DNA from 2 places in the Streptomyces sp. NPDC111802 genome. Region 1 is predicted to be linked to the other one. Evidence: riboswitches for the same ligand, from Rfam matches in the RefSeq annotation. Region 1 holds a riboswitch; the other holds the start of a gene.
The links. Region 1 has a riboswitch for glycine ahead of gcvP (aminomethyl-transferring glycine dehydrogenase). Riboswitches for the same ligand answer to the same signal wherever they lie in the genome.
Positions count from the first base shown of each region.

Region 2: it holds a riboswitch for glycine, as region 1 does, so the genes downstream of both, gcvT (glycine cleavage system aminomethyltransferase GcvT) here and gcvP (aminomethyl-transferring glycine dehydrogenase) in region 1, are expected to answer to the same signal.

Region 1 covers NZ_JBVKCZ010000052.1:7,125-14,931, forward strand. Annotated here, with positions in the region: gene ftsR (transcriptional regulator FtsR) at 1-246, shown strand, start outside; gene ACZ7NC_RS38185 (bifunctional nuclease family protein) at 333-806, shown strand; gene ACZ7NC_RS38190 (MerR family transcriptional regulator) at 1,072-1,716, shown strand; partial or broken gene ACZ7NC_RS38195 (DNA polymerase IV) at 1,863-3,209, shown strand; gene ACZ7NC_RS38200 (PRC-barrel domain-containing protein) at 3,324-3,731, opposite strand; glycine riboswitch at 3,846-3,941, shown strand; gene gcvP (aminomethyl-transferring glycine dehydrogenase) at 4,118-7,003, shown strand; gene ACZ7NC_RS38210 (hypothetical protein) at 7,094-7,615, opposite strand; gene ACZ7NC_RS38215 (APC family permease) at 7,736-7,807, opposite strand, start outside.
Region 2 covers NZ_JBVKCZ010000029.1:36,002-43,808, reverse strand. Annotated here, with positions in the region: gene ACZ7NC_RS28870 (ABC transporter substrate-binding protein) at 1-45, opposite strand, end outside; gene ACZ7NC_RS28865 (ABC transporter permease) at 73-1,071, opposite strand; gene ACZ7NC_RS28860 (enhanced serine sensitivity protein SseB C-terminal domain-containing protein) at 1,433-2,227, opposite strand; gene ACZ7NC_RS28855 (enhanced serine sensitivity protein SseB) at 2,336-3,124, opposite strand; gene ACZ7NC_RS28850 (AAA family ATPase) at 3,709-4,383, opposite strand; glycine riboswitch at 4,554-4,652, shown strand; gene gcvT (glycine cleavage system aminomethyltransferase GcvT) at 4,852-5,979, shown strand; gene gcvH (glycine cleavage system protein GcvH) at 6,102-6,479, shown strand; gene glyA (serine hydroxymethyltransferase) at 6,519-7,793, shown strand.

The sequences.
Region 1 (7,807 bases):
GTCACGGTGGCCTCGCTCGTGGCCGAGCTGGGGCGGTTCGGGATCGAGCCAAGGCATCTTCGGGTGATGAAGGGCGCCGCCGACCGCGAGGCCGGGCTCGTGGACCAGGTCGTCGCGCCGCTGAGGCGGCACCGCAATCCGCAGACCAGGGCTCATGCCGAGGCCCGTGCCAAGGAGCTGGCGGGGCTCACGGTGAAGCTGCACGCCGCGCTGGTGCAGACGGCCCTCGGAGTGCGGCTGCCCTGAGCGGGGCAGGCCCCGGGGAGACCGGATCGGCCACCCGTTCCCGGCCCGACTACCCAAACGTCCCGAGCACGGCCTAGGGTTGCTGTGTGAACGAGCTCGATGTCGTAGGTGTCCGGGTCGAAATGCCCTCCAACCAACCGATCGTGCTCCTGCGCGAAGTGGGAGGCGACCGTTACCTCCCCATCTGGATCGGGCCGGGGGAGGCGACGGCGATCGCCTTCGCCCAGCAGGGCATGGCCCCCGCGCGACCGCTGACCCACGACCTGTTCAAGGACGTGCTGGAGGCCGTCGGCCAGGAGCTCACCGAAGTACGCATCACGGACCTGCGTGAGGGCGTCTTCTATGCGGAGCTGGTCTTCGCCAGCGGCGTCGAGGTGAGCGCCCGCCCGTCCGATGCCATAGCGCTGGCCCTGCGCACCGGAACGCCGATCTACGGCAGCGACGGAGTGCTCGACGACGCCGGCATCGCGATCCCGGACGAGCAGGAGGACGAGGTGGAGAAGTTCCGCGAGTTCCTCGACCAGATCTCGCCGGAGGACTTCGGCACCAGCAGTCAGTGAGGCGGCGTGGGCGGTGCCGGGCGGACTCGCGGTCCGTGATGGCGCGGCCCACAGTCGGTTACGGCTCAAATGCCGGCATTTGCCAACGGCGAGCGAGAGCGTCCTGCGGCCTGTCCCGAGCGCATTCGGCTAGCCTTTCCCCGCGGTGGGGTGCGGGAAACCACTCCTAGGGTGATTATCACTCGGCGTGCCGAGTGTGGCGATCGTTGACGCACCCCGGGTGACTGCCTACCGTCGAGAAGGCAGGTCAAGGACGGAGGTCGGCGTGAGAAGCAGCGGCGACGGTACGGCTGGGGGTGCTCCCGAGCGCAGTCTCGGGGCGAGCGGCCCGTACCCGCTTCACGGCAGCGCGGATCACGCTTCTCAGCGACCGACGGCCGTGCCGAGCAGCGGTGGAGGGGCGGCGTCCATGGCGACCGAGGAGATCGGCTATCGCGGTCCGACGGCCTGCGCGGCCGCAGGCATCACGTACCGGCAACTGGACTACTGGGCGCGCACCGGCCTCGTCGAGCCGAGCGTGCGGCCCGCTTACGGGTCGGGGACGCAGCGGCTGTACAGCTTCCGGGATGTCGTCGTCCTGAAGATCGTCAAGCGCTTCCTCGACACCGGTGTGTCGCTCCAGAACATCCGTACCGCCGTGCAGCATCTGCGGGAGCGGGGCTTTCGTGATCTTGAGCGTATGACGCTGATGAGTGACGGTGCGACGGTGTACGAGTGCACCTCGCCCGACGAGGTGCACGCGCTGCTCCAGGGTGGGCAGGGGATCTTCGGGATCGCCGTGGGTGTGGTGTGGCGGGACGTGGAGAGCGCGCTGTCGCAGTTGCACGGGGAGCGGATCGACACCGGGGAGACCCTCGTCGGCCACAACCCGACGGACGAGCTGGCTCGGCGGCGTAACCGGGCGGTCTGAGGCCCTGGGCGGGCTTCGCCGAGGCGCCTCGTGGTGATCGGGCGGGACAGGGCGGCCGACGGCCCCTTGGCGGACATGGCCGGGCATCGTCGGTCAGGGTGCTGTTGGTCAGGGCATTGTCAGTGGTGTGAGGCAGCATCAGAGGTGTGAGAAACGCGCCCACGATCCTGCATCTCGACATGGATGCCTTCTACGCCTCGGTGGAGCAGGCATCCAAGCCGAGCCTGCGCGGGAAAGCCGTGATCGTGGGTGGTCTCGGTCCGCGTGGAGTCGTCGCCACCGCTTCCTACGAGGCCCGGGTCTTCGGGGTTCACTCGGCGATGCCCATGGCGCAGGCGCGAAGGCTGGCGCCGAACGCCGCGTACCTCGTGCCGCGCTTCGGGATCTACCGCGACGTCAGTGAGCAGGTGATGGCGCTGCTGCGTGAGCTGTCGCCGCTGGTGGAGCCGTTGAGCCTGGACGAGGCGTTCGTGGATCTGGAGGCCGGGGAAACGGCCTGGGACGAGGCGTCGGCGCGGCTGGTGGGGACGAAGCTGCGCGGCGACATACGGGCCGTCACCGGGCTGGCGGGATCGGTGGGGCTGGCCGCGTCCAAGATGCTCGCGAAGATCGCCTCTGAGCAGGCCAAGCCCGATGGGCTGGTGGTGATCGAGCCGGGGACCGAGCGGGCGATGCTCGGGCCGATGTCGGTGCGGACCCTGCCCGGGGTGGGGCCGGCCACCGGGGACCATCTGCGGCGGGCCGGGATCCATACGGTGGAGGAGATCGCCGAGGCGGGTGAGGACGAGCTCGTGCGACTGCTGGGGAAGGCGCACGGACATGCCCTGTACGCGATGGCTCTGGCGCACGACGAGCGGCCTGTGGTGGCCGAGCGGGAGACCAAGTCGGTGTCGGTCGAGGACACGTACGACGTGGACATCCACGATCGGGTGCGGGTGGGGCTGGAGGTGCAGCGGCTGGCCGATCGCTGTGTGCGGCGGCTGCGCGGGGCCGGGTTGTCCGGGCGGACGATCGTGCTGAAGGTGCGGCGCTACGACTTCTCGACCTTGACCCGGTCCGAGACCTTGCGTGGGCCCACGGATGATCCTGCCGTGGTGCGGGAGGCCGCCGCGCGGCTGCTGGACTCCGTGGACACGACGGGTGGCGTGCGGCTGCTGGGGGTCGGGGTGAGCGGGCTGGCCGACTACACGCAGGAGGACCTGTTCGCGCAGGCTGCGGGGGTGCGGGTGGAAGAGACGGCGGAGGACGGTGAGGAAGAGGTTGCGGTGGCCCGGCGGGCCGAGGGCGTGACCGAGCGGCGGTGGCATGCGGGGCACGATGTGCGGCACGTCGAGTTCGGGCACGGGTGGGTGCAGGGGAGCGGGCTCGGGCGGGTGACCGTGCGGTTCGAGACGCCTGGATCGGAGCCGGGGCGGGTGCGGACGTTTCGGGTCGATGATCCGGGGCTGGAGGTGGCGGAGCCGCTGCCGTTGGTGGAGGGCAGGGCCGGAAAGGGTGGGGTAAGCGGGGAGTCCGGGGCTGATGGGAAAGCTGGTGCTGATGGGGGTCTGGGGGCGGGGGAGTCGCCTGTGATGCCTGGGTCTGGGTAGGGCGGCGGCCGGCCGCGGTCAGGGATGCGGATGCGGGGCCCTGGGGCCGTTGTTGTCGGGGCCCTCCGTGCCTGCCAAGTTGCCGAAGTCCCGGTCGGGAGGCGGGGGCGGGGCGGCGACGTCCAAGCCGTAGTGATGGTAGAGCTGGAGTTCTTGTTCCGGAGAGAGGTGGCGGCCTACCCCGAAGTCGGGGGCGTCCTTGATCAGGGTGCGGTCGAAGGGGACGTGGAGGGTGCCTTCCACCAGTTCGCTGGGCTCCAGGGGGACGAAGGCGTCCCGGGAGAACAGGCCCGTGCGTATCGCCGCCCATTCCGGCACTCCGGTGGCGTCGTCGAGATAGACCTCGTCGATCGTGCCGATCTTGGTGCCGTTGCGGTCGAAGGCCTTGCGGCCGATCAGATTGCGCGGATCGATGTCGGTCTGCACGGGCCCTCCACTTGGTCGCAACTCATCCGTAAGCACTACGAAAAGGCACATTGGGAAGTGCGGCCACTCGAAGGGGCGTGCGTTGACCTCGCTGGTAGGCTTGCAAACGGCTGCTGACCCCGTGCGGGAGAGTCCTCCGGACACCATCGGAGGCGCCGAAGGAGCAAATCCTCCCCGGAATCTCTCAGGCCCACGTACCGCACGGACGAGGTCACTCTGGAAAGCAGGGCGGGTGCCGACGGCTTCCGCTCTCACCGACGGTGAAAGCCGGGCGCCCTTGGGTGACCCGGTGAAGCTCTCAGGTTGAGATGACAGAGGGGGAGGCCGTCCGGGTACCCGCGCAAGGGTGCCCCTCGAAGGTCGTGTCAGACCAGGAGGCCTCCGCAATGACCGCCCATCGCATTCCGCTCTCCGAGCTCGAGCAGGGTATTCCCTTCGAGCAGCGTCATATCGGTCCCGATCATGAGGCTCGGGCCAAGATGCTCGCCCAGGTCGGGTACGGCTCGCTGGACGAGCTCACCGCCGCCGCGGTGCCGGACGTGATCAAAAACGCCGACTCTCTCGATCTGCCGGGGGCGCGTACCGAGCCCGAGGTGCTGGCCGAGCTGCGGTCGCTCGCCGACCGCAACCAGGTGCTGGACCCGATGATCGGGCTCGGCTACTACGGCACCTTCACCCCGCCGGTCATCCTGCGGAATGTCATGGAGAACCCGGCCTGGTACACCGCCTACACGCCGTACCAGCCGGAGATCTCGCAGGGACGGCTCGAAGCCCTGCTGAACTTCCAGACCATGGTCGCCGAGCTCACCGGGCTGCCGACCTCCGGTGCCTCGCTGCTCGACGAGGGGACCGCGGCGGCCGAGGCATTGGCGCTGTCCCGGCGCATGGGCAAGAACAAGAAGGGGCTCTTCCTGGTCGACGCCGATGTGCTTCCGCAGACCATCGCCGTGATCGAGACCCGGGCCGAGCCGACCGGTGTGGAGGTCGTGGTCGCCGACCTCAGCGACGGCATCCCGGCCGAGCTCGCCTCGCGTGAGATCAACGGCGTACTGGTCCAGTACCCGGGCGCCTCCGGTGTCGTACGCGACATCAAGTCCGTCATCGACCAGGCCCACGAGCTCGGTGCCCTCGTCACCGTCGCCGCCGATCTGCTCGCGCTCACCCTGCTGAAGTCGCCCGGTGAGCTCGGGGCGGACATCGCGGTCGGGACGACGCAGCGGTTCGGTGTGCCGATGGGCTTCGGCGGACCGCACGCCGGATACATGGCCGTACACGAGAAGTTCGCGCGCAGCCTGCCGGGGCGGCTGGTGGGCGTGTCCGTGGACGCCGACGGGAACAAGGCGTACCGGCTGGCGCTGCAGACGCGTGAGCAGCACATCCGGCGGGAGAAGGCGACCAGCAACATCTGTACCGCTCAGGTGCTGCTCGCCGTGATGGCCGGGATGTACGCCGTCTACCACGGGCCCGAGGGGCTCAAGGGCATCGCGCGGCGGACCCATCGGTACGCCACGATCCTCGCCGCGGGGCTCACGGCCGGGGGCGTCGAGGTCGTGCACGGCTCCTACTTCGACACGCTGACCGTGCGGGTGCCCGCGAAGGCCGCCGAGATCGTCGCCGCCGCCCGGGACAACGGCGTCAACCTGCGCCTCGTCGACGCCGACCACGTCTCCATCGCCTGCGACGAGACCACCGCGCGGGCCCAACTGGGCGCCGTATGGACGGCGTTCGGGGTCGAGGGGGACATCGAGGCGCTGGACGCGGCGACCGAGGACACCCTTCCGGGCGGCCTGCTGCGCAGTGACGACTACCTCACGCACCCCGTCTTCCACCAGCACCGCTCCGAGACGGCGATGCTGCGCTATCTGCGCCGGCTCGCCGACCGTGACTACGCGCTCGACCGCGGCATGATCCCGCTGGGCTCCTGCACGATGAAGCTCAACGCCACGACCGAGATGGAGCCGGTCACCTGGCCGGAGTTCGGGCAGCTGCACCCCTTCGCGCCCGCCGAGCAGGCGCAGGGCTATCTGACGCTCATCCGCGAGCTGGAGGAACGTCTCGCCGAGGTCACCGGCTACGACAAGGTGTCGCTCCAGCCGAACGCCGGGTCGCAGGGTGAGCTGGCCGGGCTGCTCGCTGTGCGCGGGTACCATCGGGCCAACGGTGACGAGCAGCGGACCGTGTGCCTGATCCCGTCCTCCGCGCACGGCACGAACGCCGCGAGCGCCGTGATGGCCGGCATGAAGGTCGTCGTCGTGAAGACCGCCGAGGACGGCGAGATCGACGTCGAGGACCTGCGGGCGAAGATCGAGCAGTACCGCGACGAGCTGTCGGTGCTGATGATCACGTACCCGTCGACGCACGGTGTGTTCGAGGAGCACGTCGCCGACATCTGCGCGCAGGTGCACGAGGCCGGCGGGCAGGTGTACGTCGACGGCGCGAACCTCAACGCGCTGGTGGGGCTTGCCAAGCCGGGCCACTTCGGCGGTGACGTCTCCCACCTGAACCTGCACAAGACCTTCTGCATCCCGCACGGCGGTGGCGGTCCGGGCGTCGGCCCGGTCGGTGTGCGTGCGCACCTGGCGCCGTACCTGCCCAACCACCCGCTGCAGCCCGCCGCCGGGCCGGAGACGGGCGTCGGCCCGATCTCGGCCGCGCCGTGGGGCTCCGCGGGGATCCTGCCCATCTCCTGGGCATACGTCCGCCTCATGGGCGGCGAGGGGCTGAAGCGGGCCACGCAGGTGGCCGTGCTGTCCGCCAACTACATCGCCAAGCGGCTGGAGCCGCACTACCCCGTGCTCTACACCGGGCCCGGCGGGCTCGTCGCGCACGAGTGCATCATCGATCTGCGGCCGCTGACCAAGGCGACCGGGGTGAGCGTCGACGACGTGGCCAAGCGGCTCATCGACTACGGCTTCCATGCGCCGACGATGTCGTTCCCGGTGGCCGGGACGCTGATGATCGAGCCGACCGAGTCCGAGGACCTGACCGAGATCGACCGGTTCTGCGACGCGATGATCGCCATCCGTGCGGAGATCGAGAAGGTCGGGTCGGATCAGTGGCCCGCCGACGACAACCCGCTGCGGAACGCCCCGCACACCGCCGGTGCGCTCGGCGGGGAGTGGGAGCACGCGTACAGCCGTGAGGAGGCCGTGTTCCCGGCCGGGGTGTCGGCCGCCGAGAAGTACTGGCCGCCGGTGCGCCGTATCGACCAGGCCTTCGGCGACCGGAACCTGGTGTGCTCCTGCCCGCCGTTGGACGCCTACGAGGACTGAGAATCAGTCGGTGAGTGAGTGAAGGGCTCCGCCCCGGTCGTACCTGACCGGGGCGGAGCCCTTTGTGGCTCACTCCGGGGGCGTCCCTGGTCAGAGGATCCCCGATGCCCTGAATACCGCCCGCACCTCCGCGTCGTCGATCTGGAGGCGGAGCCGTTCCAGTACCTCGATGCCCTCGAGCAGCGTCCCGCCGGCGCGTGAGCGGCGTATCCCGGTGTCCAGTTCGTGCCACAGCAGGGGGTTGGCGACGAGGATCCGTGGGTCCAGTTCCAGGCGGCGGCCGTCCGTGTCGCGCAGGGTCAGGTGCGCGGAGACGTCGCCGTACTGCCGTACGGTCACCAGGGCGTCCGTGCGTACCGCCTGACGTCGTACGAGTCCGCGTACCGCGAGCCAGCCCGGGCCCGCGGTGACACGTTGCGGGAGCAGGATCGTGAAGAGCAGGGCGGTCATGACGAGCCACAGCATGGCTCGGGGCGGTGTCAGGGTGTGCGCGTCCCAGTCGACCACCAGGGTCATGCCGAGGAAGGTCAGAGCACAGCCCGTGGCGAACCGGGCGCTGTCGTGCCAGTGGCGGTCACCGGTCGGGGCCGGGCGCGGTCTGCTTCCGTCCACGGTGCTGACGGTAGGGGGCATCGGCGTGCGAGCGAACGGCGCTGACGGCGCTCTGACGCCTTACGGTTCATCGTTGACGCGATCCTGATGGGCGTGGCCGGTTCGGCCGCGGTGCACGCGTCAGCCGGTGTGCACCCGAGGCCTGCGATCCCGGTCCGGCTCGGCCTCGCGCAGCACTTCGCGGGTGACGGG
Region 2 (7,807 bases), on a different contig from region 1:
CGCTACGACCGACGCGATGGCGGCGGTCACCCTTCTCGTCTTCACCTGAGGAAAGCCCCCTCAATCGATGGATCACTTGCTGCGAGGGTCGAGGGCGTCACGCAGCCCGTCACCCAGCAGGTTGAAGGCCAGGACGGTGATGAAGATCGCCAATCCGGGCACGAACATGTACTGCGGATCCGCTGTGTAGAGATCCACAGCGTTGCTGAGCATTCCGCCCCAGGAGGCCTGTGGCGGAGCGATGCCGACTCCGAGGAAGCTCAGCGCGGCCTCGAAGAGGATGTTCGTCGGGATGATCAGCGTCGAGTAGACGAGGATCGGCGCGACGAGATTGGGGAGCAACTCGCGGAACAGGATGTACGGGCCGCGTGCGCCCAGGCTCGTGGAGGCCTCGATGAACTCCCGCCTGCGCAGGGTCATGGTCTGCGCGCGCACGATGCGGCCGATGTACGGCCAGCTGAAGAAGCCGATCACGAAGATCAGCACGCAGATGCGCAGCGGAAGCCCTTGGAGCCCGAAGAAACCGTCCTGCACGGAGGCCGAGATCGAGATCGCGAACAGCAGCAGCGGGAACGCCAGGAAGGTGTCCATCAGCCTGCTGATCACGCTGTCGACCACACCGCCGTAGTACCCGGCGACCACGCCGAGCACGGTGCCGATGCACACGGACAGGAGCGTGGCGCCGCCCGCGACGAGCAGCGACACCCAGGAGCCGTCGATGATGCGGGCGAGCATGTCACGGCCGTACTGGGGGTCGACGCCCAGCGGGTGGTCCCAGCTCATTCCGCCCCAGCCGCCCTTGGGGGCGAGCAGGGCCGGGTCGATCAGGTCCTGGTTGAACTGGTTGGGGTCGAGGTCGAACACCCACAGGATCGGCTTGGAGAGCACCGCCATGATCACGAGGCAGATGACGACGACGCCACCGGCCATCGCGACCTTGTCCCGCTTGAAGCGCATCCAAGCGATCTGGCTGAGCGAACGCCCCTCGATCTGGCTCTTCTTGACTCCGGCGAGCACGGCCTCGGGCTGTGCTTCGGCCTCCGCTCCCGTTGTCTCGATCGGTGCGGTCACGGTGAGATTGACCCCTCTCGGCCGACGGTTGCCGACCCCCTTGCTGCCGCTGTAGCGGTTGCTTTATCTCGTACACAGGACCGACCGGCCCGTGTCTTGCGGGGAGTCTTCAACGCATTGGCGATCTGTTGCCAGAGCTGGCGGGGAAAGGATGCGCAACCGTGATGCTGTCTGTGGGGTTCCGTTATCCGAACAGCGGGTAACGATCGGCGGACGTGCGCCAGTCGGGGCGTATGAGGGCGGACCGGGACCTTCCGATCGCATCTACGCGCGGAGATGTGCCTGTGAAACCGCAGCCAGCGGACGCATGCACCTACGAAGTCGGGCTGCCGACTGAACGGTAGGTTAGCGCGTCAAATGATCAGTAACGGCCCTGTGCCGGAGGGTAACCGTAGCCACCCGCGGGGGCCTGCGCGGGGGCGGCGTGTGCCTCGCGGTCGTAGAACGGGCGGGCGCCCGCCCGCATCCACATCGCGACCGGATCGTCCTCGTCGGACATCGCCACGGTCGAGACCGGCAGCCCGTCCGGGACCGCGCCGATCGACTGGAGCATCATCGCGCGCACCGAGTCCACCGCGGGCGGGCTCGTGTCGTACACGTCGAGCCCGATGGCGAGATACGGCGCGCCGAGCGCCGGCTGCACCCAGGCGCGGCGCAGGGAGCGGACGGCCGGGGTGCGGTGGGCGTTCTGCGTGAGCAGGGCGTAGAACTGCGGGATCTCGATGCCGGGCTCCGACAGGCGCAGCGGTCCGGCGGGCTGGCGGTCCAGGCCGGTGGCGATGCGACGCAGGTCGAGCCAGGGGATGCCGACGCCGCCGCCCGGGGCGTGCGGGTTCAGCCAGAGGCCGAAGTGGTCCGGATACAGGGCGCGGGCCACCTCGACGCCGTCGACGACCTCGTAGCTGCGGTTCCAGCCGCTGGCCGACAGCTCCTGGGCGGAGGTGACGCACGGGGCGTAGCCGTAGCCGTCGACCTCCATGTTTCCGTACTGGGCGTCCGGGGAGCCGGTCTGGCCGTGCCACAGCAGCATCCAGATCTGGCCGGTGTTCGGGGTCGCGAGCGCGCGCAGGAGTGCCTCGTAGGCGTCGTAGCGCCCGGGGGTCACCTGGCGCAGCATGTGCTCGACCTGTCCGGTCGAGGTTGTGCCAGCGCTCACTTTCTACCGCCCCTCCGTACAACACCTTGCCCGAACTGTGCCCCTAGCTTAAGCCCGCCCAGGAGCTCGGAACTTGCTGCCACATCGCGGCTGTCGGGGGCGCTTCGCCTAGCCGCGTTGGTAGAAGGGCCGTACCTTCGCCCGCATCCACTCGATCACCGGGTCCTGAGCCACGTCCAGCAGCACCAGGTTGACGGGCCAGGCGACCGGCGCGCGGCCCAGGGCGCGGGCGAGGGCGTCCATGGGTGCGGCCCGCAAGTCGCCCTCCCAGTGGGAGAGTTCCACGCCTATGAACATCACCGGGTCGGCCGTCTCGATGGCCGCCAGGCAGCGGCGGGCCGTAGTGACCACGCCGGTCTCGGCGAACGTGGCCGACGCCGCCGCGAGGAAGTCGACCGGGTCGTCCTGCCAGTCGGGCTCGTAGAGCTTGACGCGGCCGCCGGAGGTGAGACCGTCCAGCGGGGTGCGGCCCACCCGGCAGAGCTCGGCGACCGCCGCCGGGGGCAGGGGGACGCCGACCACGCCGTCCGGGTTCAGGGCGATGCCCATGTGCGGGGGCAGACCGCGGGCGAACTCCACGGCCGGGGCGATCGTGTACGACATGTGGGCGCCGACGACCTGGCGGAACTGTTCCTCGGAGCTGAAGACCGGGACGTATCCCTGGCCCTCGATCTCCACCGTCGGCAGGTCCAGCGGGCCGCTGTGCGGGCCGCCGCCGCTGGGCAGGGGCACCCAGACGAAGCTGCGGCCGAGCACCTCGATGATCCTCCCGCCCGCCGAGGGCAGGCCGAGGGAGGCCGAGAGCACCTCCTCCAGCTCGTTGCCGGGCCAACCGCCGTGCGGATGGAGGTGTGCCGGTGCCGGGAAGTCCGCGGGGAGATCCGCTGCGAAGTCCATCTGTCTGACCGCCTGCTGTGAACCACGTCTGAGGCCAAAAGGCTAGCTGGTGTCCGGCCGGCGCAGGTCTACGGGCGGTCATCCAGCGAATACGACCGGTCAGCCCACGGCCCACCTACCAGCCGACCGCCCCCACGCATGGCCGCTCGACCCCGCGAACCCGACCCGCCGTATCCCGGCCGGGCCGCGGCCAGACAGCCGGCCTGCGATGGCACAGGAAGGCCCACCGCGGACACCTCGCCACGCTGGGGATAGCCGTCCGGGCCGGTGCGGGGGGCAGCCCCACCGCCCTCCCGCCCCCGCGTATGGCACTCACCCCGCGACCCAGATCCCACCGCAGCGAGACACCTCGCCAAGCTTGCGACAGCCCTCCGGACCGGTGCGGGGGGCAGCCCCACCGCCCTCCCGCCCCCGCGTATGGCACTCACCCGCGACCCAGATCCCACCGCAGCGAGACACCTCGCCAAGCTTGCGACAGCCCTCCGGGCCGGTGCGGGGGGGGCGGCAGCCCACCGCCTCGACCGCCAAAGTCCGACCCGCCCCCGCCCACGACCGCTCAGCCGCCCGCCCGTGCCGGCGACCAGTCACCCGGTGAAGCCGATCCGGCGCAGTACATCCGCCGCATCGCGGTCGACCAGTACCGCCGAGCCGCACCCCGGCGGCAGGTCGCCCTTTGCCACCGAGCGCAGTAGGCGGGAGGCGGCGGTGCGGTGGCGTAGGAAGGCGTAGCGCGAGACGCCTCGGCCTCGCTCTCGTTGGCCCTCCAGCGCGGTGCCGGGGGTCACGTCGAGCAGCAGCAGGTGGAGGGTGCCGCCGCGGCGGCGGGCCTCGCGGGCCAGCCAGGCGCGCACCCAGGTCTGCGTACCGCAGTCGTGCACGACGACGCCCTCGCCGCTGCGCAGGGCGCGGCGCAGCCCGGCGTAGTGGGCGAGGCGGACCAGGGGCCGGTAGAAGGCGTAGGGGACGAAGCCCGGCATCCGGTCGTCCCAGCGGTCCCGGGTGTCCTGGGAGTCGACACGCAGGCCCTTCACGGTCCGCTTCATCAGCGTGGACTTGCCGCTGCCGGGCAGGCCGGTGATGACGACGAGGTCCCTGGGACCGAAGAGCAGCGCGTGCGGGCTGTGCCCGGAGCGCTCACGCAGATCGCGGACCACGGGCGCGGGGCACATGGCGCGGGCCTCGGCGGCCGGGGCGGCGGGCTGCTTGGGCAGCGCAAGGCCCGAGGTCGTCGCGTACGCCGTGGTGCGGTTCACCGTCATCGTCCTCCTCCGGGGTCAGGATTCCCCATCCCCACTGAGCGTAAAGAGAAGGTAATAGAGCATCCCTCGCTTTTTCGTTCGCTTACTGCCACAAGCCGGTTACAGACATGGCCCTGCCACGGACGAGCCCGGCATGCAATGATGTCCGCGCCAACTGCATACCGGCCGTTTGAATCCGCGCGGGAGAGTCCTCGGCAGTGCATCGCCGGGGCGCCGAAGGAGCAAGTCCCTCCCTTGAATCTCTCAGGCCCCGTTACCGCGCGGGCGAGGCACATCTGAAAAGCGGGCCACCCCTCTCTTCGAGAGCGGGCGTGGCTCCACCCAAGGTGCAAGTCCTGATCGTCCCCGTGGCGGTCGTGGCGAACCTCTCAGGTTCCGATGACAGATGGGGAGGAACGACCTCGCCCTCCCCCACGCTCGAATTCGCTCGCGCGGGGGGACCCCCATCGCCTTGGGAGACACCGACCGATGAGCAGTACCAAATCCCCCGACCAGCGGCGTACCGCGCTCGATGCCCTGCATCGCTCGCTCGGCGCGACGATGACCGACTTCGCCGGCTGGGACATGCCCCTGCGCTACGCCTCCGAGCGCGACGAGCACAACGCCGTACGCACCAAGGCCGGCCTGTTCGACCTCTCGCACATGGGCGAGATCACCGTCACCGGCCCGCAGGCCGCCGCGCTGCTGAACCACGCCCTCGTCGGCAACATCGCCTCGATCGGCGTCGGCCGCGCCCGCTACACCATGATCTGCCAGGCCGACGGCGGCATCCTCGACGACCTGATCGTCTACCGGCTCGCCGAGACCGAGTACATGATCGTCGCCAACGCCTCCAACGCCCAGGTCGTGCTGGACGCGGTCACCGAGCGCGCCGCCGGCTTCGACGCCGAGGTGCGCGACGACCGGGACGCGTACGCGCTGCTCGCCGTACAGGGCCCCGAGTCCCCGGGCATCCTGAAGTCGCTGACCGACGCCGACCTCGACGGCCTGAAGTACTACGCCGGCCTGCCCGGCACCGTCGCCGGCATCCCCGCGCTCATCGCCCGCACGGGTTACACCGGCGAGGACGGCTTCGAGCTGTTCGTGAAGCCGGAGCACGCCGTCGAGCTGTGGCAGGCGCTGACCAAGGCGGGCGAGAGCGCCGGCCTGGTCCCCTGCGGGCTGTCCTGCCGCGACACCCTGCGCCTCGAAGCGGGCATGCCGCTGTACGGCCATGAGCTGACGACCTCCCTCACCCCCTTCGACGCCGGGCTCGGCCGGGTGGTGAAGTTCGAGAAGGAGGGCGACTTCGTCGGGCGCGAGGCGCTGGCCGAAGCCGCCGACCGTGCCGACCGGAACCCGCCGCGCGTCCTGGTCGGCCTGGTCGCCGAGGGGCGTCGCGTCCCGCGCGCCGGGTACCCGGTCGTCGCCGGCGGCGAGGTCATCGGCGAGGTCACCTCCGGCGCGCCCTCCCCCACCCTGGGCAAGCCCATCGCCATGGCGTACGTCGACGCCGCGCACTCGGCGCCCGGCACGGCCGGAGTCGGCGTGGACATCCGCGGCAGCCACGAGCCGTACGAGGTCGTGGCCCTGCCGTTCTACAAGCGGCAGAAGTAACGCCAGACGTAGAGACTGGCAGCGGACGAGCGCGTGACCCTGCGCACATTTCCGCTGCTCACACACGTTTTCAGCAGTCCCCCATTCACCACCACTCCCGCGCGTACAGGAGAATTCAGGCCATGAGCAACCCCCAGCAGCTGCGCTACAGCAAGGAGCACGAGTGGCTGTCGACCGCCGAGGACGGCGTCTCGACGGTCGGCATCACGGAGTTCGCGGCCAACGCGCTCGGCGATGTCGTCTACGCCCAGCTCCCCGAGGTCGGCTCGACGGTGACCGCGGGCGAGACCTGCGGCGAGCTGGAGTCGACCAAGTCGGTGTCCGACCTGTACTCCCCGGTCACCGGTGAGGTCACCGAGATCAACGAGGACGTGGTGAACGACCCGGCGCTGGTGAACTCCGCGCCCTTCGAGGGCGGCTGGCTGTTCAAGGTACGGATCACGGAGGAGCCGGCCGACCTGCTCTCCGCCGACGAGTACGTCACCCACACCGCCGGCTGAGGAGTCGTATCCCTTATGTCTGCCCACATGTCTGCTTCCATGCCTGACAAGTCTCTTCTGAACGCGCCCCTGCACGAGCTGGATCCGGCGATCGCCGCCGCGCTCGACGCCGAGTTGGAGCGCCAGCAGTCCACCCTGGAGATGATCGCCTCCGAGAACTTCGCGCCGGTCGCGGTGATGGAGGCGCAGGGCTCGGTCGCCACCAACAAGTACGCCGAGGGCTATCCCGGCCGCCGCTACTACGGCGGCTGTGAGCACGTCGACGTCGCCGAGCAGATCGCCATCGACCGGGTCAAGGAGCTGTTCGGCGCCGAGTACGCCAACGTGCAGCCGCACTCGGGCGCCTCCGCCAACCAGGCCGCGCTGTTCGCGCTGGCCCAGCCCGGCGACACCATCCTCGGCCTGGACCTGGCGCACGGCGGCCACCTCACGCACGGGATGCGGCTGAACTTCTCCGGCAAGCAGTTCAAGGTCGTCCCGTACCACGTGGACACCGAGACCGGCCTGGTCGACATGGCCGAGGTCGAGAAGCTCGCCAAGGAGCACAAGCCCAAGGTGATCATCGCGGGCTGGTCGGCGTACCCGCGCCGGCTGGACTTCGCCGAGTTCCGCCGGATCGCCGACGAGGTCGAGGCGTACCTGTGGGTCGACATGGCGCACTTCGCGGGCCTGGTCGCCGCCGGTCTCCACCCGAACCCGGTCGAGTACGCGGACGTCGTCACCTCCACCACCCACAAGACGCTGGGCGGTCCGCGCGGCGGCATCATCCTGGCCAAGAAGGACTTCGCGAAGAAGCTGAACTCGTCCGTGTTCCCGGGCTTCCAGGGCGGCCCCTTGGAGCATGTGATCGCGGCCAAGGCGGTGTCCTTCAAGGTCGCCGCGAGCGAGGAGTTCAAGGAGCGCCAGCGCCGCACGGTCGAGGGCGCGCGCATTCTCGCGGAGCGCCTCACGGCCGCCGACGCCCGCGAGGCCGGCGTGAACGTCCTGTCCGGCGGCACGGACGTGCACCTGATCCTCGTCGACCTGCGCGAGTCGGAGCTGGACGGCCAGCAGGCCGAGGACCGCCTCCACGAGGTCGGCATCACGGTCAACCGCAACGCCGTTCCGAACGACCCGCGCCCGCCGATGGTGACGTCGGGCCTGCGCATCGGCACGCCCGCCCTGGCCACCCGGGGCTTCACGGCCGAGGACTTCGCCGAGGTCGCGGACGTCATCGCCGAGACGCTCAAGCCGTCGTACGACGTCGACGCGCTCAAGGCCCGGGTCAAGTCGCTCGCCGACAAGCACCCGCTGTACCCCGGTCTGAACAAGTAGTTCCTTTCCGTGGG